3 regions of the Methylosinus sp. is20ea genome follow, and region 1 is predicted to be linked to each of the others. Evidence: predicted binding sites of a transcription regulator. Region 1 holds the regulator's gene; each other region holds the start of a gene.
What was found. Region 1 encodes PhoB, which activates phosphate uptake and scavenging genes when phosphate is short. Its sites were predicted from a motif close to TGTCATNNANCTGTCAT; they were not measured.
Positions count from the first base shown of each region.

Region 2: the regulator PhoB is predicted to act here: its motif matches at 4,985-5,001, upstream of AC6IY7_RS07120 (inorganic phosphate transporter).
Region 3: the regulator PhoB is predicted to act here: its motif matches at 3,423-3,439, upstream of AC6IY7_RS17890 (YdcH family protein).

Region 1 covers NZ_AP046088.1:1,328,561-1,335,699, reverse strand. The annotation lists gene hpnC (squalene synthase HpnC) at 1-204, shown strand, start outside; gene hpnD (presqualene diphosphate synthase HpnD) at 201-1,064, shown strand; gene hpnE (hydroxysqualene dehydroxylase HpnE) at 1,061-2,305, shown strand; gene AC6IY7_RS06120 (hypothetical protein) at 2,421-2,921, shown strand; gene phoB (phosphate regulon transcriptional regulator PhoB) at 2,939-3,682, opposite strand; gene phoU (phosphate signaling complex protein PhoU) at 3,679-4,404, opposite strand; gene pstB (phosphate ABC transporter ATP-binding protein PstB) at 4,434-5,219, opposite strand; gene pstA (phosphate ABC transporter permease PstA) at 5,216-6,055, opposite strand; gene pstC (phosphate ABC transporter permease subunit PstC) at 6,059-6,979, opposite strand.
Region 2 covers NZ_AP046088.1:1,546,761-1,553,899, reverse strand. The annotation lists gene AC6IY7_RS07140 (YfhO family protein) at 1-44, opposite strand, end outside; gene AC6IY7_RS07135 (aldolase/citrate lyase family protein) at 190-885, opposite strand; gene AC6IY7_RS07130 (DUF2336 domain-containing protein) at 1,099-2,295, shown strand; gene AC6IY7_RS07125 (NAD kinase) at 2,364-3,155, opposite strand; gene AC6IY7_RS07120 (inorganic phosphate transporter) at 3,314-4,939, opposite strand; gene AC6IY7_RS07115 (putative sulfate exporter family transporter) at 5,259-6,653, shown strand; gene AC6IY7_RS07110 (hypothetical protein) at 6,672-6,821, shown strand; gene AC6IY7_RS07105 (hypothetical protein) at 6,855-7,088, shown strand.
Region 3 covers NZ_AP046088.1:3,832,507-3,839,645, forward strand. The annotation lists gene AC6IY7_RS17870 (metallophosphoesterase family protein) at 1-182, shown strand, start outside; gene AC6IY7_RS17875 (GumC family protein) at 290-2,293, shown strand; gene AC6IY7_RS17880 (Ros/MucR family transcriptional regulator) at 2,367-2,822, opposite strand; tRNA gene AC6IY7_RS17885 (tRNA-Val) at 3,121-3,195, opposite strand; gene AC6IY7_RS17890 (YdcH family protein) at 3,459-3,638, shown strand; gene AC6IY7_RS17895 (protein adenylyltransferase SelO) at 3,784-5,220, shown strand; gene AC6IY7_RS17900 (hypothetical protein) at 5,231-5,824, shown strand; gene AC6IY7_RS17905 (YdcH family protein) at 5,946-6,164, shown strand; gene AC6IY7_RS17910 (PepSY-associated TM helix domain-containing protein) at 6,805-7,139, shown strand, end outside.

The sequences.
Region 1 (7,139 bases):
ACGCGGCTCGCCATGGAAGTGGGCGCGATTCAGCGCCTCGCCGAGACGCTGACGGCGCGCCTTCTCGTCGCCGATCCGTTGAGCGAGAAAGTTCACGCCGCCAAGGGCGCGTTCCTGCGCACGGCGCTCGTCGGGGCCGGAACGGTGCTGTTGCGCCGGTTGCTGTGGCCGCGCGCCGCCTCCGCCGCGAGCGTCGCGCGATGAGCATGGAGACGATCGCTCCCGAGGCGCCGCGGGTCGCCGCGAAAAGCTCCTTCTATCTCGCCATGCGCATCCTCGAGCCCGAGCGGCGCGACGCCATGTATGCGATCTACGGCTTCTGCCGCGCCGTCGACGACATAGCGGACGAAGAGGGCGACCGCGCCCTTCGCCTTTCCCAGCTCGATGATTGGCGGCGCGATCTCGACGCGCTCTACGCCGGCCGCACGCATCAGCGTTGCGCCGATCTGGCGCGGCCGGTGCGCCGCTTCGGTCTCGAGCGCGGCGATTTCGAGGCGGTCATCGATGGCATGGCCATGGATGTGGTCGAGGATATTCGCGCGCCGGAATGGGATCGGCTCGACCTCTATTGCGATCATGTCGCGAGCGCCGTGGGGCGGCTCTCCGTGCGCGTTTTCGGCCTCGCCGACGAGGCGGATAGCGCCCGCGGCGCGCTGCCGACCAAAGCGCGCATGCTCGCCTATCACATGGGCCGCGCCTTGCAGCTCACCAATATTCTGCGCGATCTCGACGAGGACGAGGCGCGTGGGCGCCTCTATCTGCCCCGCGAGGCGCTGGAGGCGGCCGGCGTCACGAATTTCGCGCGTGGCGCGGTGTTGACGCATCCGGGCCTGCCTGATGTCTGCGCGGCGGTGGCCGAGCGCGCGCGCAAGCATTATGCGGAATCGGAGCTTCTCATGCGCGTCTCGCCGCAGCGCGCGGTGAAGGCGCCTTATCTGATGGCGACAGCCTATCGCTCCGTTCTCGATCGTCTGGTGGCGCGCGGCTTTGCGCCGCCGCGCGAGCCCGTCTCCGCCTCGCGGACGAAAGTCCTGCTGGCCCTGCTCAGATTCGCGCTGACGTGACCGGAACCACGCATATTGTCGGCGCGGGTCTCGCCGGCCTCTCCTGCGCCATTCGCCTGACCGACGAGGGCCGCGGCGTCGCGCTCTATGAAGCCGCGCGCATGGCGGGCGGGCGCTGCCGCTCCTATTATGATTCCAGCCTCGATCTCACCATAGACAATGGCAATCATCTTCTGCTCTCCGGCAATGCCGCCGCGCTGGATTATGCGCGACGCATCGGCTCGGTCGGCGAGTTGGTGGGGCCGAAGGAGTGCGCCTTCGATTTTCTCGACACGCGCGACGGAACGCGCTGGCGCATGAGGCCCAATTCCTCGCGCCTGCCCTGGTGGATTTTCGTGCGCGATCGCCGCGTCCCCGGCACGTCGCCCGGCGATTATCTCGGCGCGATCGGCATTCTCCTTGCCAAAAAGGGCGCGACGATCGGCGAGGCGATGAATTGCTCCGGCGCGCTCTATGAGCGGCTGTGGGGTCCGGTTCTGCTCTCCGCGCTCAATACGGAGCCGCGCGAGTCCTCCGCCGCTCTCGCCGCCGCCGTGCTGCGCGAGACGCTCGCCGCCGGCGGCGCCGCCTGTCGTCCGCTGGTCGCGCGGCGCGGGCTCGGGACAGCTTTCATCGAGCCGGCGCTGACGAGGCTCGCCGCGCGTGGCGCCGGTCCGCGTTTCGCTGCACGGCTGAGGGGAATCGAGTTTGCCGATGAGCGCGCCGTGGCGCTCGATTTCGGCGATGAGAAAATCGCGCTCGGCGAGAATGATCGGGTCGCGCTCGCGGTTCCGCCCTGGGCGGCGCAGGAGCTGCTGCCGGGGCTCGTGGCGCCGGATGATTTCCGCGGCATCGTCAATGCGCATTTCAAGATCGCGCCGCCGCCCGGCCAGCCGGCGCTGCTCGGCATGATCGGCTCGCTCACCGAATGGCTGTTCGCTTTCGAGGACCGCCTCTCGGTGACGATCAGCGGCGCCGATCGGCTGATAGACGAGCCGCGCGAGAGCCTCGCCGAGCGCATATGGGCCGAGGTCGCCGCCGCCACCGGCCTGCCGGCCGCGCTGCCGCAATGGCAGATCGTGAAGGAGAAGCGCGCCACCTTCGCCGCGACGCCGGCGCAGCAGGAGCGCCGCCCCGGCGCTGTGACGCGCTGGCGCAATCTCTTCCTCGCCGGCGATTGGACCGCGACGGGCCTGCCGGCGACGATCGAAGGGGCGATAAGGTCGGGTTATCGCGCAGCGGAGCTGGCGGGGCGCTCGTAGAAGGGCTTCCGTGTCCCGGCCTTTGGCGCGCAGCGATGCCGGGTGCGCGAGGAGCTTTTCACCTCATTCAATTGACGCGTATTCAACATGTCATTGATTAAAAGGAGACTCAACGATGGAGCTCGTTGAACGCAGACTCGCGGAAATTCACATTTGTTTGGCGCGCGAGAAGGCGCTTCACCTGTTTGCGTTTGCGAGTTCTGTTTTTCCGAGCGAATGGTCAAAACCGTATATTGAACAAATAATCATTGAGGTTTTTGAGTTCGCTTTCCATGCGCGAAGGGTCAATGAGCTTTGTGGACTTTACGGCACAAAATTTCCAAGTGCAGGACGACTGCTGATTGAGCTTTCGGAGCATCCGGAAGGAGTTTTGGAGGAAAATTATTGGGATGCCCTCAACTACTTGGTTCATACCCGTCGTTTTATTTTCGGAAATGTTCACCACGATCATAGAAGAGTTTTTTTAGACAACGATACGAACCTCTGCCCCACATATCTGCGCATTACGACGGATAGGAAAGAGGAAAAACTCATCAGCATATTTGGGATCGTAGAGTGCTTCCTGTCGACTGCGATACCTGAGATAAAGAAGAGATTTCCGGAACTTCAATTCTGACGGCCTTTGGGAAGAGCCTAGCTCCTCCCAAAGGTCTCGTCGAAGGAATAGCCGGTGCCGCGCACGGTGCGGATCGGGTCTTTCTCGCGGCCGCGGATGATCGCCTTGCGCAGACGCCCGACATGCACGTCGACGGTGCGCTCGTCGATCTCCGCCGAGAGCCCCCACACGCTGTCCAGCAATTGCGCGCGCGAGAAGACGCGGCCGGGCTTTTCCATCAGATATTCGAGCAGGCGGAATTCCGTCGGCCCGAGATGAATCTCGCGCCCGCCGCGCTTCACGCGCCGCGTCTCGCGGTCGAGGTCTATGTCGCCGGCGACGAGCCGCGTCGCCACGCGCTCCGGCCGCGCGCGGCGCAGCAGAGCGTGAACGCGCGCCATCAGCTCCGGCGTCGAGAAGGGCTTCACCACATAATCATCGGCCCCGACGGAGAGGCCGCGCACCCGCTCGTTCTCGTCGCCGCGCGCGGTGAGCATGATGATCGGCATGGTGCGCGTGTCGTCGCGGGCGCGCAGCCGCCGGCAGATCTCCAGCCCCGAGACGCCGGGCAGCATCCAGTCGAGAATGACGAGATCGGGCACGGATTCGGCGAGGCGGATTTCCGCCTCGTCGCCGCGCTCCACATGCTCGACCTGGAAGCCCTCGGATTCGAGATTATAGGCGAGCAGCAGCGCGAGCGCCGCCTCGTCCTCGACGACGAGAATGCGCGGCGCGCGGTCGTGCGGCGCATCGCGCGGCGTTGCGACGCGTATCTCGTTCATTGCGTGGGCTCATCCGTTGCCGCGCTGGCGCCGAGGATCGTCGACTTTCCCTTCGGACGGTCGGTCGGCATCGCCTCGCCAGTGACGAGATAGACGATCGTTTCGGCGATATTGGTCGTATGATCGCCGATGCGCTCTATGTTCTTCGAGCAGAACAGCAGATGCGTGCAGAAGGAGATGTTGCGCGGGTCCTCCATCATGAAGGTCAGGAGATCGCGGAACACCGAATCTTCGAGCGCGTCGAGCTCGCTGTCGTTCGTCCAGACGGCGCGGGCGCGTTCGACATCGCGCTGGGCGTAGGCGTCGAGCACGTCCTTCAATTGCATGGCCGCCACTTCGGCCATGGTCTTCAGCCCGATGATGGCGCGGGGCACGCGCGCCTCGGAGAGGATTTTCACCGTGCGCTTGGCGATGCTCTTGGCGAGATCGCCGACGCGCTCGAGATCGGCGGCGATGCGCATCGCGGCGATGCATTCGCGCAGATCGATGGCCAGCGGCTGCCGCCGCGCGATGGTGAGGATGGCGTTCTCCTCTATCTCGCGCTGCAGCGCGTCGAGGCGCTGATCGGTGGCGACGACGCGATGGGCGAGCTCAATGTCGAAATTGGCGAGCGCATCCATGGCTTCGGCGAGCATTTTTTCGGCGATGCCCCCCATCTCGGCGATTCGGCGGCCGAGCACTTCGAGGTCGCGGTCATAGGAGCTGACGATATGTTCGCTCATGTCTCATATTCCTCGTGCGCGTAGCGCGCTCAGCCGAAGCGGCCGGTGATATAGTCCTGCGTCTTTTTGTTCTGCGGCGCGGTGAACAGATTGTTCGTCTCGCCGAATTCGACGAGATCGCCGAGATACATGAAGGCGGTGAAATCGGAGACGCGCGCCGCCTGCTGCATATTGTGGGTGACGATGGCGATCGTGTAGCGCTCCGACAATTCGTCGATGAGCTCCTCGATCTTCGCCGTCGAGATCGGGTCCAGCGCCGAGCAGGGCTCGTCGAACAGGATCACCTCCGGCTGAATGGCGACGGTGCGGGCGATGCACAGGCGCTGCTGCTGGCCGCCCGAGAGGCCGAGGCCGCTCGTATTCAGCTTGTCGCGCACCTCGTCCCACAACGCCGCGCCACGCAGCGCCGCCTCGACGCGCCCGTCGAGCTCGCTGCGCGAGAGCTTCTCGTAGAGGCGTATGCCGAAGGCGATATTGTCGTAGATCGACATGGGGAAGGGCGTCGGCTTCTGAAACACCATGCCGACGCGCGAGCGCAGCAGGTTGAGGTCGATGCGCGAATCCAGAATATTCTCGCCGTCGAGCAGCACCTCGCCCTCGGCGCGCTGCCGCGGATAGAGGTCGTACATGCGGTTCAATATGCGCAGCAGAGTCGATTTGCCGCAGCCAGACGGGCCGATGAAGGCCGTCACCTTATTGGTGTAGAGCGGCAGCGAGATCGATTTCAGCGCGCGCGACTGGCCGTAATAAAAGTCCAGATCACGAACCGAGACCTTGGTTGGAATAGTGGCTTCGACAACCGGCATGGCGGTCATTGTTGTTTTCCCTGGCTGCTGAGCGCACGCGCGGTGATGGAGAGCAGAAGGACGGCGATGGTGACGAGCAGAGCGCCGGTCCAGGCGAGCTGCTGCCAATCCTTGTAGGGCGAGAGCGCGAATTGGAAGATGACGACGGGCAGGCTGGAGACCGGCGCATTGAGATCCGTGCTCCAGAACTGATTGTTCAGCGAGGTGAACAGCAGGGGCGCGGTCTCGCCGGAGACGCGCGCGATGGCCAGCAGCACGCCGGTGATGATGCCCGATTTCGCCGCGCGATAGGCGACGCGCAGCAGCATATGCGAGCGCGGCAGGCCGAGCGCCGCCGCCGCCTCGCGCAGCGGGCTCGGCACCAGCAGCAGCATGTCCTCCGTGGTGCGCACCACGACGGGCACGACCAGCACGGCGAGCGCCAGAGCGCCGGCGATGCCGGAGAAATGCCCGACCTGCGCCACCACCACCGTATAGACGAAGAGGCCGATGACGATGGAGGGCGCGCTGAGCAGAATGTCGTTGATGAAGCGCACGACCATGCTGAGCTTCGAATAGCGGCCATATTCGGCCATATAGGTGCCGGCGAGCATTCCGAGCGGCGTGCCGAGCAGCACGCCGATCGTCGTCATCACCAGCGAGCCGGCGATGGCGTTGAGCAGGCCGCCGGTGGAGCCGGGCGGCGGCGTCATCTCGGTGAAGACGGCCGGCGTGAGGCCGCGCGCGCCCTCATAGATCAGCGCGCCGAGGATCAGCACCAGCCAAGCGAGGCCGAAGACCGTGCCGGTCCAGCACAGCGTCGTGGCGAGCGCGTTGGTGCGGCGGCGGGAGGCGGAGATGGACAAGGGTCAGGCTCCCGATTTCTGCTCGATGCGCATCAGCATGAAGCGCGCCGCCGCCAGCACGAAGAAGGTGATGACGAAGAGGATGAGGCCGAGCTCGATCAGCGCGGAGGTGTAGAGATCGCCGACCGCCTCGGTGAATTCATTGGCGATCGTCGCCGAGATGGTCGTGCCGGGCGCGAGCAGCGAGCTCGACACCTTATGCGCGTTGCCGATGACGAAGGTCACGGCCATCGTCTCGCCGAGCGCGCGGCCGAGGCCGAGCATCACGCCGCCGATGACGCCGACGCGCGTATAGGGGATCACCACATAGCGCATGACTTCCCAGGTCGTGCAGCCTATGCCCGAGGCCGCCTCCTTCAGCATCGGCGGCACGGTGTCGAACACGTCCCGCGAGATGGAGGTGATGAAGGGCAGCACCATGATCGCCAGGATGAAGCCCGCCGTCAGCATGCCGATGCCATAGGGCGGGCCGGCGAACAGGTTCGACAGCACGGGAATGTCGCCGGTGAGGGAGATCAGCGCCGGCTGCACATGCTGCTGCAGGAAGGGCGCGAGCACGAACAGGCCCCAAATGCCGTAGATGATCGACGGAATGCCGGCGAGCAGCTCTATGGCGACGCCGATCGGGCGGCGCAGCGCATGGGGGCAGAGCTCGGTGAGGAAAATGGCGATGCCGAGCCCGAGCGGCACGGCGATGATCATGGCGATGGCCGATGTCACCACAGTTCCGTAGATGGGCGCGACCGCGCCGAATTTCTCGGTGACCGGATTCCAGGACTCGGTCGTCAGAAAACCGAAGCCGAAGGCCTTGATGGCCGGCAGCGAGCCATAGATCAGCGAGAAGATCACGCCGCCGAGGATCAGCAGCACGAGAATCGCCGAGGCGCGCGTCAGATTGTGGAAGAAGAAGTCGAACAGGGCCATGCGGCCGAGAACTTTCCCGCGGTCGACTTCGGCGGCGCGGGGCTGCGCTTCTACGATTGCTAGGTCCGACACGCTATTGTCTCTCGTTTGGCGGGTGAAGCCGGCTTCCATCGCGCGCTCCCGAAGGCGGATTTTTCATCTGAGGTCATAGCGCAGGTCT
Region 2 (7,139 bases), 220 kb from region 1:
TCCTCGGCGGCCAATGCGCCGAGCGGGCGGTCGCTGATGGACATGTTCGAACCTGTCTCGACTGTCGCGAGCCGCCCTTCGGCGCGCGCCCGCTGGCGGCGCCGCGCGACGGCCGCTCGCCATATGCGCGGGACGCCTAAATTGATTTCGTCTTCATGAACTCATGATGAACGTTTGGGCGCCGCCTGTTTATAGCGCAGGCCGCGCCGCGGCGAAAGTCTGGTTTATCGGTGGGATTTGTGCGCCATCCAGGGCCAGCTTGGCCGCAAAGCCGTCGCGCCTTGCGGCCCGACATTCCGCGAGAAAGCCGGGTGCGTCGGCGAGATCGGCGAAAGGCAGGTCTATGGCCGCGACGCCCGCCGCGGCGGCGCCCAGCAGCAGGCCCGCGCGCGCCATAGCGAAGGGCGATGCGGGGCTCGTCGATGCGAGGCTCTCCGGCTCCGCCCCCAGCGCCCGGCGCAGCGGCTCGACATCGAAGGCGAGCGCCTCGAGGCGCGCGGAGGCGCCGCCATAGTCGCCGAGCGCGAAAATCGCGGCCGGAGTCTGCGTCGCCAGAGCGATGATGCGCGTGGCGCCGTCCGGGCGGCCGCATTCGGCCTCCTGCACGGCGAGCTTGGCGGCGAGATGCTGCACGCTCGCCCCGCCGCAGGCCTTGGGCAGAAAGACGCCATCCGCGCCCGCCGCGACGACGGCCGCGAGATCGGCGTCGATCGCCGCGCTGGCGAGCGGCGCGACGCGCGCATAGAGGCGCAGTCCCGGCGGGCGCGGCAGCCGCAGCAGCGCGGCGGATGGGTCGCCGAGATCGAGGACGAGCGCGTCGGCGCCGCTCGCGAGAGCGGCGGCGAAGGCCGCCTCGCCTGGCGCGAGGAGAAGAAACGACCGCATCTTCGACACATCCGCCATTCGCCGCCGTGATCTTAAGCGGGCATTTACCATAAATCGCGATTCTGCCCAGGATCGCGTCAAGTCCGGTCGAGCACTTAGAGCGCTTCCAGCCGAAGTGGACGCCGGTTCGGCGTTGGAAACGCGTAAAAAACAAAAGCACAGAGTCTTTTCATGGAAACATGAAAAGACTCCAGGGCGGAGCCCAGAGCGCCGATGATCGTGAGAAATTTTCTGCAATGGGCGCAAACCGCGCCGACGGCCCTCAGAGTGGAAGGCGCTGGCGCTCTGGCGCGCGCCTATCTGGTGAGCGATCTCGACGCGGCGATGAAGCGCGAGGCGGAGACGGCGCTCGCGGTTCTGCTCGACGATCCCTCGCCGCTGGTGCGCCGCGCGATGGCCAAGGTCTTCGCCGGCGCGCCCAATGCGCCGCATTGCATCGTCTCGGCGCTGGCCAATGATCAATCGGACATAGCGGCGATGGTGCTGTCGCGCTCGCCGCTGCTCAGCGAGAGCGAGCTGATCGATTGCGCGGCGGTCGGCGACGTCTTCTCGCAGAGCGCCATAGCGCTGCGCGCCCATGTGCCGACCGGCCTCGCCTCGGCGATCGCCGAGATCGGCGCCTGCGAGGCGTTGATCTCGCTCGCCGTCAATCCGGGCGCCGAGCTGCCGGCCTTCGCCATGCGCCGCATGATCGAGCGCTTCGGCGACGATGCGCAATTGCGCGAGGCGCTGCTCGCCCGGCCTTTCCTGCCGGCGGCGGTGCGCGTCGATCTCGTCGAGGCGACGGCGGAATGCCTCGCCTCCTTCGTGCTGGATCGCGATTGGCTGTCGCCCGAGCGCACCCGCCGCATCATGCAGGAGGCGCGCGACAAGGCCAATATCGTCATCGCCGCCTCGGCCGACGATTCCGAGGGCCGCCGAGGCGTGCGCATGTTGGTCGGCCATTTGCGCCGCAAGGCGCGGCTGACGCCGAGCCTCGCGCTGCGGGCGCTGCTCTCCGGCAATCGCGCACTGTTCGAGGCGACGCTGGCCGAATTGTCGGGCCTCGACGAGGACAAGGTCGCGGGGCTCACGCGCGATTTCGACGGCGCGGGTTTTGCGGCGCTCTATGCGCGGGCGGGGATGCCGGCAAATCTTCTGCCGGCCTATCGCGCCGCGCTGGAGGCGCAGCGGGCCTTTGGTTATGCGGGAGCGCCGTCCGGCGCGCGTCTGTCGCTCGCCATGGTGCAGCGCGTGCTGACCTCCTGCGACGGGATCAATGGCGGCGAGCTCGATCGGCTGATGGCGCTGCTGCGCCGCTTCGAGGCCGAGGCGCTGCGCGAGGACGCGCGCGAGGCGGCCGCGGCGCTCACCAGCGAGCCGCTCGTCGATATGGCGGCGCTGGAAGCGCAACTGCTCGTGGCGGCGTGAGGGGGCGGCCCTCTACGATGCGAGCCTTAGAGGCTCGCTCCATGTCCACAGGCTCAGTCCACAGGCTCTCAATAGCCGAATTGCTCGCGCAATATGCGTTCTTCGAGCGAATGTCCGGCGTCGTGCAGCAGCATGAGATCGGTCCCGTGATCCATCTCGATATCGACCTGTAGCGCGTCGCGGAATTCATCGTGATCGGCGACGACGGAGACGGGGCGCTTCTCCGCCTCCAGCACTTCCAGCCGCACTTTGGCGACGTCCGGCAGCAGCGCGCCGCGCCAGCGCCGTGGGCGGAAGGCGGAGATGGGCGTCAGCGCCATCAGCGGCGCGTCGAGCGGCAGAATAGGGCCGTTGGCCGAGAGATTATAGGCGGTGGAGCCGGCCGGCGTCGCCACCAGCACGCCATCGGTGATGAGCTCTGGCAGGCGCTCCTTGCCATTCACCAATATGCGCAGCTTGGCGATCTGCGAGCTCTGACGCAGCAGCGAGACTTCATTGATCGCATGGGCGGCGAATTCGTCGCCATGCGTGTTGACGGCGCGCATCAGCAGCGGATGGATGATCGAGGGCTTGGATTCGGCGATGCGCTTGCGCAGCCCGCTCTCGCGATATTCATTCATCAGAAAGCCGACGGAGCCGCGGTTCATTCCGTAGATCGGCTTGCCGGCGCCCATGAAGCGATGCAGCGTGCGCAGCATCAGCCCGTCGCCGCCGAGCGCGACGATGCAATCGGCCTCCTCGGGCGGAACCTCGCCATATTTGGCGACGAGCCGCGTCCGCGCCTCATCGGCCTCCGGCGTGCCGGAGGACAGAAAGGCGAGTCTCTTGAGATGATTCGGCGTTTCGCCGGACGCGGACATGGATCGACCTGGCTCGGCGGGGCCGCGCTCGCGGCGGCGGGGGCCGAACTCCATACACCCGGCGAAGTCGGAAGGAAACGGGCGCGGGCCTCATGGTTTTCCGCTCCTCCCTGCGACGCTCCTCCCGGCGACGTATGGCCGGGAGGAGCGGCGTTTCGTCACATGATCTGGCGCAGCAGGAAGTAGAGCGACGCCGACAGCGTGATGGCGGCGGGAAGCGTGAGCACCCAGGCCATCAGCAGCTTCTGGATCGTCGCCATTTGCACGCCGGCGCCGTTCGCCGCCATCGTGCCGGCGACGCCCGAGGAGAGCACATGCGTGGTCGAGACCGGCAGGCCGTACATGTCGGCGGCGGCGATCGTGCCCATGGCGACGAGCTCCGCGGAGGCGCCCTGGCCATAGGTGAGATGCTGCTTGCCAATCTTCTCGCCGACGGTGACGACGATGCGCTTCCAGCCGATCATGGTGCCGAGGCCGAGCGCGATGGCGACGGCGATCTTCACCCATAGCGGGATGAATTTCGTCGCCTGATCGATCTGCTCCTTATAGTCCTTCAGCACTTTCTTGTCGGAGTCGGTCAGTTCCGCCGCCTTGTCCTTGGCGAGGAAGCGCAGCGCCTCCGACACGAGATAAATGTCGTTACGCGTGTTGCCCACCGCGGCGAAGGGGATTTTCGCGATCGAGCCATAACCCTCGATCTGCTGGGAGATGTCGCGGATCAGCACGGCGAGCGAGGGATAGGTGCCCTCGTTGATCTGATGCTGGGCGACATAATTGGTCACCGCCGGGCGCGGATCGCCGAGGACATTATAGCCCGCGGCCTTGGTTTCGACGACCTTCGAGGCCGCATGGGAAGCGGTCGAGAAGCTCGCCAGATGGCTCGCCGGCAGCGCGCGGTTCAGCGCATAAGAGGTGGGCACCGTGCCGATGAGGATCAGCATGATGAGGCCCATGCCCTTCTGGCCATCGTTGGAGCCGTGCGCGAAGGAGACGCCGGTGCAGGTCAGCACCAGCAGGCTGCGAATCCACCACGGGGGAGCCGCCTGGCCCTTGGGCTCGCTATAGAGCTCGGGCTTGCGCACGAGGAATTTCAGCGCCAGCAGCAGCAGCGCCGCGGAGACGAAGCCGACGACCGGCGACGCCAGCAGCGCATAGCCGATGTCGGTGGCCTTGCCCCAATCGACGCCGGAGGTTCCATCACGACCGCGCATGAGGGCGTTGGCGATGCCGACGCCGATGATCGAGCCGATCAGCGTGTGCGAGGAGGAGGCCGGCAGGCCGAGCCACCAGGTGCCGAGGTTCCACATGATCGCCGCGATGAGCAGAGCGAACACCATGGCGAAACCGGCTTGCGAGCCGACCTGCAGAATGAGCTCCACGGGCAGCAGCGAGACGATGCCGAAGGCGACCGCGCCAGTCGAGAACAGCACGCCGAGGAAATTGAAGAAGCCCGACCACACGACGGCGATCGGCGCCGGCATGGAGTGGGTGTAGATCACCGTCGCCACGGCGTTGGCCGTGTCGTGGAAGCCGTTCACGAATTCGAAGCCGAGCGCGATGAGCAGCGCGACGCCGAGCAGGATGAAGGGGAGATAATTGGTGACCGGCGCGCCGGACTCCTGAATATCCTTGTAGATGCTCCAGGCCGTGAAGGCGAGACCGAGCGCGACGATCGCGAGGAAGACGAGAATCGCGCGTATGTCGAGTGGGTGATCGAGCTTGGGCTTCGGACTATGCGCGTCGGCGCCCGACGGCAGTTCGACGCTCGAGGCAACGGATGTCATTCGTTTCTCCCGCAACTGAAAGGCGAGAATATTCAACAATTGGAGGCGACAGCCGTGTGACGCCCACGCTTGTCGCCGGCCCTGAGCAGAAATTCATCGTCCGGTCCGCGCCCGGGAGCGAGTTCATCCTCCCGGGCGATGTTCTTTCAAAAGAACATTCCATTTGACATAACGAACGATTCCCATGAGCCTATAGGCTCCGAAAGAGGCGCGCGGCGCGTCCCGCGGAAATTTCGATATGGGTGCGGAAATGTCGGACATTGCATTGTCTTCCGCCGAAAAGCGGCCATTTCGTCTGACCGAGGACGGATCATCCGTCGTGGTCGGTCTCCTTTTCTTCGCCTTGGCGCTCGCCGGCGTCGCCGGTCTCGATCTGCTCGGTTGGGCGGCGACGACCTCCGTCTGGGTCGATCCCGCAAAGGCGCTCTCGGCAGTGTCGAAGAGCTATGCGGAACTCAATGGCGCGTTCGCTCTGGTCGCGACCTTTTTCGCTCTGCTCGCCACTTTGAGCGCGGCGGTCTGGGCGACGGGCGGCGATGTGAAACGTTTCGCGCTCGCCTTCGTCATCGTCTTCGTCATCGCCTATGCGAGCTGGTTCATCGGCTCCTACGCGCATCTCGCGGCGGTGACGCCGGCCGATTACGCCAAATTCGGCATAGATTGGTCGCTGAAGCTCACCAATGAGGGCGGCTTCGTCGTCGCTCTGCTCGCCGGCCTCGTCATCGCCAATTTGTTTCCGAAATTCGCCGAATGGCTGAAGGAGGCGATCAGGCCGGAACTCTATATCAAGATCGCCATCGTCATTCTCGGCGGCTTCGTCGCGGCGACGGCTGCCAGCAAGCTGACGCTCGCGTCGTCGCTGCTGCTGCGCGGCGTCGCGGCGATCATCGAGGCCTATCTCATCTATTGGGCGGTGGTTTATTTCGTCGCGCGCAAATATTTCGGCTTCTCGCGCGAATGGGCGGCGCCGCTCGCCTCGGGAATCTCGATCTGCGGCGTCTCGGCGGCGATCGCGACCGGCGGCGCCATTCGCGCGCGGCCGCAGATTCCGGTCATCGTCTCCTCGCTCGTGGTCATTTTCGCGGTGGTGGAAGTGCTGGTCCTTCCCTTCTTCGCGCAGACTTTCCTCTCGCATGAGCCGCTCGTCGCGGCGGCCTGGCTCGGCCTCGCGGTGAAGACCGATGGCGCCGCCATCGCCGCCGGCGGCATAGCCGAAGGGCTGCTGCTCTCCCAGGCCGCGGCCGAGGGCGTGAAATACGAGGCCGGCTGGATTCTCTCGACGACGACGACGGTGAAAGTCTTCATCGACGTGTTCATCGGCATATGGGCCTTCGTGCTCGCCTATATTTGGACCAATCACATCGATCGCGAGAAGGGCGAGCGCGCCAAGCTCTCCGAGATCTGGGAGCGCTTTCCGAAATTCATCCTCGGATTCATTGTCACTTTCGCTATCGTTCTCGCCTTGGCGCTCGGCGGCGGGCTCACGCAGCGACTGACGCCGGCGCTCGCCGAGGCCAACACCTTCCGCGTCATCTTCTTCATCCTTACCTTCTTCTCGATCGGCGTGCTCTCGAACTTCCGCAAGCTGTGGGATGACGGCGTCGCGCGCTTGGCCGCGGTCTATCTCGTGAGCCTGTTCGGTTTCGTGATCTGGGTGGGACTGCTCATTTCCTGGATTTTCTTCGCGGGCGTGAAACCGCCGCTGGCCGGCTGATCGAGAGGAGGAGCTATCATGACCGAACCGACGATCGAGGACGAAGCCGCGCAGCGCTTCAACGAACCGCTGCTGCCGATCGAAAAGAAACTGATCGGCTGGAGTCTCGGAATCGGCGTCGCGGCGCTCGTCGCCCTCGCCGCGCTCAATCACTTCGTTCCGCTCTGAGCGGATTCCACGCCTGAGAAGAGGAGGCCGAAAATGTCAGACGCCTATATCATCGAGCTCGGCGAGGAAGCGGTCGGCGTAATCGCCCGCGACGCCAACGGCTATCGCTTCTATGCGGCGAAACAATCGTTCCGCCCGCTGGAAGGACGTCTGTTCCATTCGGCCGAAAATGCGCGCAATGCGGCGCTCGAATTGCGCCGCGAAGCGCCGCCGATGCTCTCGGCGTTGACATCTCTCGGCCTTTCCGAGCGGCGCGGTCGCGCGTGATCCGCGCTTTGCGGAGTGAAATCGCAGCCGCGTTTTGGAGTCCCGGTCGGG
Region 3 (7,139 bases), 1.5 Mb from region 1:
AGTTCCTGAATTTCCAAGGAAGCTGGGAAAAGATGATCGTGCACGGCCATACGCCCGTCTCCGAGCCCGACGTCCAGCACAATCGCATCAATGTCGATACGGGCGCGTTCGCGACCTCTGTCCTCACCGCTCTGGTGCTCGAAGGAGACAGTCGCCGCATGTTGTTCGCGGGCCGCGTCTGACCGCCCCGAGACCCCTGCTCCGGCGATCGGAGACGGCGTCCTGGCTCGACGCGCGCCGCCGCAAGTTTCGCGCTGCGGCGCAATTCGTCCGCAGGCGCTGGCCGCCGCTGCTCGGCGCGACGCTTCTCGCTCTCTTCGCCGGCGCGCTCTTCATCGCATCGGCGACGCCGCTCTATACCGCCTCCACGCAATTGCTGATCGAGATGCGCCGCGAACGCGCGATCGGCGCCGACGCGATACTGACGCAGGCGCAGATCGGCCGGCAGACGATGAAGAGCGAGATCGCCGTCATCAAATCGGCCGCGCTGCTGCGGCGCGTCGTCGAGCGGGAGCGATTGAACGAGGATTCCGAATTCGGCGCCGGCTCGACCGCCGCGACGATCGACCGCCTGAGGAACGCCCTGGCCGTCGCTGTGCCGCGCTACTCGCCGGTGATCAAAATATCCGTCACTTCCGCGGATTCGACGAAAGCGGCGCGGCTCGCCGACGCCGTCGCCGACGCTTTTCTCGTCGACAAGCTCGACACGCGGCTCGAGGCGGCGCGGCGCGCCTCCGCCTGGCTCGCCGATCGGCTCGTCGCGCTGCGGCGGCAGTCGCGCGAGTCCGAGGAGGCGCTGACGCGCTTTCGCGCCGCGACCGGCTCCTCGGGGAACGCCGATGGAGCGAATATCGAACCCGAGCAGCGCGCGCGTCTGGCGCGACGAGCGGCGGGCGCGCGGGCGGAGGCGGCCGAGCGAGAAGCGCGCCTCGATCTGCTGCGACGGATCGAGGATCGCGGCGGCAGCGCCGCGGAACTCCCCGGCGTCGGCGGAGCGATTGCGGAATTGCGCCTGCGCGCCGCGCAGCTCTCTCGACAGGAGGCCGAGCTTCGCTCGCGTTACAACAGAACCCACCCTGCGGTCGTCGCGCTTCGCGCCCAGATCGCAGACGTCGATCGCGCCATCGAGGCGGAGATCCGCCGGCTCTCCGTCGGTGTCCGCAACGATCTCGCGCTCGCTGAGGGAAGCCGGGAGGCCGCCGAGACGACGCTGCGCGAAATTTCCTCGGCCGATGATCGCGGCAAGTCGGAGGCGATCACGCGAAACGAGCTGGAGCGCGCCGCCGCCGCCGACAGAAAGCTTCTCGACGACACGCTGCGCCGCGCGCGACTGGTCCAGGAGCAATCCAGATTCGACCCGCGCGAAGCGAGGATCATATCGCCCGCGCTCGCGCCGAGCGCTCCGTCATGGCCCGACAATGGGCGAACCATGCTGATGGCGCTCGCGCTCGGCTTGCTCGCCGGCCTCGGCGTCGCCTATCTCTGCGAATTGACCGACACCGGATTCACGACGCTCGCCCAGATCGAAGCGACGCTCTCGCTTCCCCTTCTGGCCTCGATTCTCGAAACGCGAGCGCGCGGCGTCGCGCCGATCCTCGCGGACCAAATGCGCGCGAGGCCCCTGTCACGCGCGAGCGAAGCGCTCCGCGCGCTGCGCAGCGCCATCGAGATGAGCGACGTCGACGATCCGCCAAAACTGATTCAGCTCGCCGCGACCGCGCCGGGTGAGGGAACGACGACGATCGCCGCGGCGCTCGCGGCCTCGGCCGTGCAATCTGGCCTGCGGACGCTGCTCGTCGACGCCGATCTCCGCAATCGGGCCCTGTCGCGAATTTTCTCGGCCGGCGACAGGCCCGGCCTCGTCGATCTCCTCATCGGCTCCGCCGGGCCGAGCGAGACGATCTTCTTCGATGAGGCGCGCCGGACATGGGTTCTTCCGGCGGGCGGCGAAATACAGAATTCGGCCGATCTTCTCGCATCGGACAAGATGAGGGCGCTTCTCGCCGCATTGCGCGGGCGGTTCGATCTCGTCATCGTCGACACGCCGCCGATCGGCTCTATCGTCGATCCGATCATCGTCGCCGGGCTCGTCGACAAGACGGTTCTGGTCATTCGCTGGGCGGCGACCCCGCGCGAGAGAATCGCGCATGCGATCGAACGTCTGCCGGATCGCGGCAAGATCGCTGGCGTCGTGTTCAATCGCGTGATCGAAGCGAAAGCCCGGAAATACGGCCAATACGCCTATTCCCGCTATCACGGCGGCGGCGCTTTCGAATCCTATCACGTCGAGTGAGGCGCGGCCGTCGGAACGGGCGGCGCAAGGGAGCATCGGGCCGGGCGAGACGCGTCGGCGTGATGGATGCGCGTCAGGCCGGGGCGGCCGCCTTCCTGACCGGCGCGCCGCGCTTTTTCGGCGCGACGAGGATTTTCGCCGCCGGCTTGCGGCCGAGGCCGAGCGATTTCGCCAAGGCGGAGCGCTGCGCGGCGTAATTGGGCGCGACGATCGGATAGTCGCTCTTCAGCTCGAAGGCGGCGCGATATTCGTCCGGCGTCAGCTTGTGCTCGGCTTGGAGATGGCGCTTCAAGGATTTGAACGGCTCTCCGCAACAAAGGCAAGTAATCGCGTCCGGGCTGACGGATTTCTTCACCGGAACCGACGGCCGCCATTGTTTGGCCTCGCCGTCCGTCGGCTCGACGTCGCCGCCGAAGGCCTTTTTCACAGCCGCGATGACGGAAGGAAGATCCATGGGAGCAACAGTATTATTCGAAAGATAAGAAGAGAGTATCTGCGCGACGAGAGCTTTGTCTTCGGCTTCGGACATGGTCGTTTCCTCGGCGTTCGAATCTTTTCTATTGGAGCCGATATCGATGTCGATTGCAATCGGCGACTTCCCTCGCCAAGAGACGTGCGCCTCGCCAAAGGACGCGCGTCGAATAGCGAGCTCATTTTCGAGATTAGGGTCGACGGAGCGCGAGTCGAAATATTGCGAAACGACCGACCCCTGCAATATCGCCCGATTGGCGATGTCGCCGCCGTGGGTAGACGAGACAGTGGCCCGACGTCGCCTTTACGTCATCGGACGATGGAATGATCGAGCATGAGAAATCAGCGGCTCGGAATGGTGGGCGCGACAGGGATTGAACCTGTGACCCCTACGATGTCAACGTAGTGCTCTCCCGCTGAGCTACGCGCCCCCGGCGCCGACCGGATTGCTTCGGTCCGGCGCGAGTGACGCTCGTATAATGGCTGTCGGGCCGAGGCGCAAGCGCCGTTCGACACCTTTCCGCGCGCCGCGGCCAAGCGCCGCCGCAAGCTCGGAAGGTTTAAGATTTCCTTCCGCAAACAGGGCCTTTGGGCAAAATAATTCACATCCTTGCGACCTCGTCGCCTCTTGCGGGGCCTCGAATTCGTGTCACACTGGCGTCGTCCTTCTGTCATGAACCAACGGAGGCGCTGAATGTCGCTACAGACCCATCTCGTCGAGCTCGAACGCCGCCATCAGGCGCTCAAGAAAGAGATCGAGCAGAAGCAGCATCATCCCCGAAACGACGATTCGAAGCTCCACGAGCTGAAGCGCAAAAAGCTTCAGCTAAAGGACGAGATCAACAAGCTGCGGCAGGGCGTCAGCCTGCATTGACGGCCCTAGAGAGGTCTAGCGTCGAGGCGGAGAGCTCTTCTCCGCCTTTTTTTTTTGCGCCGCGCCCTTGCGCGCCCGCGGGCGCCCGGCTTGCTTTCCTGGCATGGCCCAACGCATTATTTCTCAACGCGAGAGCGAAGACACCATGCCCCTTTCCCCGCGCTATCGCGCCGAAACCCTCCACGCCTCGCTCGGCGACGGCTTTTTCGACCTCGTCGAGCCCGCGCGCTTCCCCGCGCATATCCTGCGCTATCGCAACCAGCGCTGGGCCGAGCGCGTCGGCCTCGACACGCTGACCGAGGCGGAATGGATCGGCCATTTCGGGCGTTTCGAGCCCCTGCCCGGCGGCTTTTCCAAGCCGCTGGCGCTGCGCTACCACGGCCATCAATTCCGCACATACAATCCGGACATCGGCGACGGCCGCGGCTTTCTGTTCGCCCAACTCCGCGACGCGGGGGACGGCCGGCTGCTCGATCTCGGCACAAAGGGGTCCGGCCGCACGCCCTGGTCGCGCCAAGGCGACGGAAAGCTCACGCTCAAGGGCGGCGTGCGCGAGATTCTCGCCACGGAGATGCTGGAGGCGCTCGGCGTCGACACATCCAAGAGCTTCAGCCTGATCGAGACCGGCGAGCCGCTCTATCGCGGCGACGAGCCCTCGCCGACGCGCTCCAGCGTGCTGGCGCGTCTCTCCCATTCCCATATCCGCATCGGCACCTTCCAGCGCCTCGCCCATCTCGACGACCAGGCCGCGCTCGGGCGGCTCATCGATTATTGCGTCGCCCATTATTTCCCCGAGCTCGCCGACGAGCCGGCGGAAAGCCGCGCCGGCGCCTTTTTGGAGCGAGTCGTGGCGCGCGTGGCGCGGCTCGGGGCGCGCTATATGGCCGCGGGCTTCGTCCATGGCGTGCTCAATTCGGACAATATCAACATCACCGGCGAGAGCTTCGATTATGGGCCATGGCGATTCGCGCCGCGCTATGATCCGCAGTTCACGGCGGCCTATTTCGACGACAGCGGCCTCTATGCCTTCGGCCGTCAGCCCGGCGCGCTCGGCTGGAACCTCACCCGGCTCGCCGAGACCATTTTGCCGCATGTCGGGCTCCAGCGGACGGAGCAGATTCTCGGCGGCTATCAGAGCGTCATTCAGCGCGAGTTCCAGCTCGCGCTGCTCGACCGATTCGGCCTGCTGCCGGCGGATGATCCGGAGCAGGACGCCGCGCTCGCCAAGGGTCTGCTCGAATTTCTCGGCAAGACGCAGGCGCCCTTCGAGCAGACATTCTTCGACTGGCGCGGGGGTCTGGCGAGCCGCGAGCGCGCCGCCGTGAGCCCGGAGGCCGCGCTTTATGACGCGCCGGAGTTCGGCGGACTGCGCGAGGCGCTGGCCGCTCATGAGACGGCGCCCGCCGCCAATCTCGACCATCCCTATTTCCGTCACGCCGTCCCCTGCACTATGCTCATCGAAGAGGTCGAATCGATCTGGGCGCAAATCGCCGAACGCGACGACTGGAGCGCGCTCGGCGACAAGATCGCGCAGATCGCCTCCATGCGCGAAGCCTATACGCCGGCGCCTGCCGGGGGATGACATTCGGAAGATGAGCCGCTCGATCTGCGCCTGTCTGTTTCTCGCTCTCTCGAGCGCCGCCGCCGCCAAAAATCTGCTGATCGAGAAAATCCCGCCGAGCGGGGCCTGTTTCTTCCGACGCTATGACGAAGCGCATCTTCGCGAGCATCCCGGCCAGACCATCGTCTCGGTGCGGATCTCGATTCGTCGCGAGCTTCCCTTCACGCCGGAGGACGCGCGCGACCTGCGCATCGAATTTCGCCAGAAAGGGCAAGCCAAGCCGTTCTATGTCGTCGGCGGCTGCGCCTGGAGCGAGGAGGCCAATCGCGACGTCCGCGGCGTCCGCCTCATTCAATCCTTCCGCAAGGACGCCGCGGCGCAATGCATGGCGCGCGGCGGCCTCGGCGACTCGGCGGAGGAAGGCGGCGACTTCCCCATCGACCTCGCCGAGGATGGCGCTTCGCTCACGCTCTACATGGATGAAGGCGTGAGCGGCTGGCGCGGCCCGGACCAGAAGAAAAAAGCGACCTATCTCGAGCTTGCGCGCCAAAATCGCGTCTTCCGGCTCGAGCGCGTCGATCCCGCCGCCTGCATCGAGCTGGACAAATCGGTCGCGGTCGATTGAAACGGGAAAATTGCGTGAACACGCCGCCGCATACGTATTTAGACTTGAAGATGAACATGACGCGAGGCGATAATCGTCGCGTCACGACTCGCTGCGACGCGGCGCTCGGGCAGGTTGACGAATGGTCGATGAGCTAAACGAAGCCGAACGTAACTCGATCCTGGTCGAAGTGGAGCGCCTGAGGCTCGAGCACCGAGATCTCGAGGATGCGATCGACGCCCTTCTCGCGGTCGGCGCCGTGGACCAGCTGCAAATTCAGCGGCTGAAAAAACGAAAATTGCTGCTGCGCGATCGCATCGCTTTTCTGGAAGACCAGCTCACGCCCGATATCATCGCTTGAGCGGCGGCGCGAGAGCGGAACGCTATTTCCACATTCTGAGACCGACCGCGACGGCGAGCGAGACGACCGCCACGATCGCGACGACTGCCACCAGCCTCACCGTTTCCTTGCTTTCTTGGGCGCTCCCCATACGGTCCTCCGCCGTGCTTTTTCAACTTTGACGAGCCTATGCCTGTCCAAGAGAGATACAATAAGCGAAGATGCGACGGAACAGCGCAGTGAGGATCGCCCACTCGAAGCGCGACATGGCGGCCGGCGCCTCGACAGATCGATATTACACATTTGCGCCCGAGAACAAAAACCTCCCGACGCGCAAATCCGAGATTTCCGCCGATCCGAGATTTCCGCAAATCGGAATTTCTCCGCGGGCGCCGCCTCGAGCCCGGGCGAGCTCGCCTCGAAAGCCCGGCGATCCGCGCCGTTGACACGTCCGCCGCAAGAGGCTCCCATCCGTCGGCCCTAGAGTCTTTCCGTGTTTCATTGAAACACGGAAAGACTCTAGGCTTTTGTTTTGACGCGCTTCCAACGCCGAACCGGTGTCCACTTCGGCTGGAAACGCTTTAAGGCGCGGGCGCAGCCGAACCGAAATCTCGCCGCGCTCCGAGGGATAGAGACGAGATGTCGGTCGGAGGCGTCCATCATGGGTCGAAACGAGCTGGGCCGCAAAATATTTCAGGCGACCCATCGCATCATCGGCCTCTTCGCGGGCGCGATCCTCGTCCTCATCGGACTCAGCGGCAGCGTGCTCGCCTTTCGCGAAGACATAGACGAATGGCTGAACGCTCCGCTCATGCGCGTGGATGCGCCGGAGCGGTCGTCCCCGCGCCCGCTGGATGAAATTCTCGCGGCGGCGACCGCGGCGACGCCGGCGGAAGGCAGGCCGGAGCGCCTCACGCTCCCGCGTCATGCGCATGCGGCGGCGATCGTGAGCTATATGGTCGAGACCGACGATCTCGACACTTATTTCCACCAACT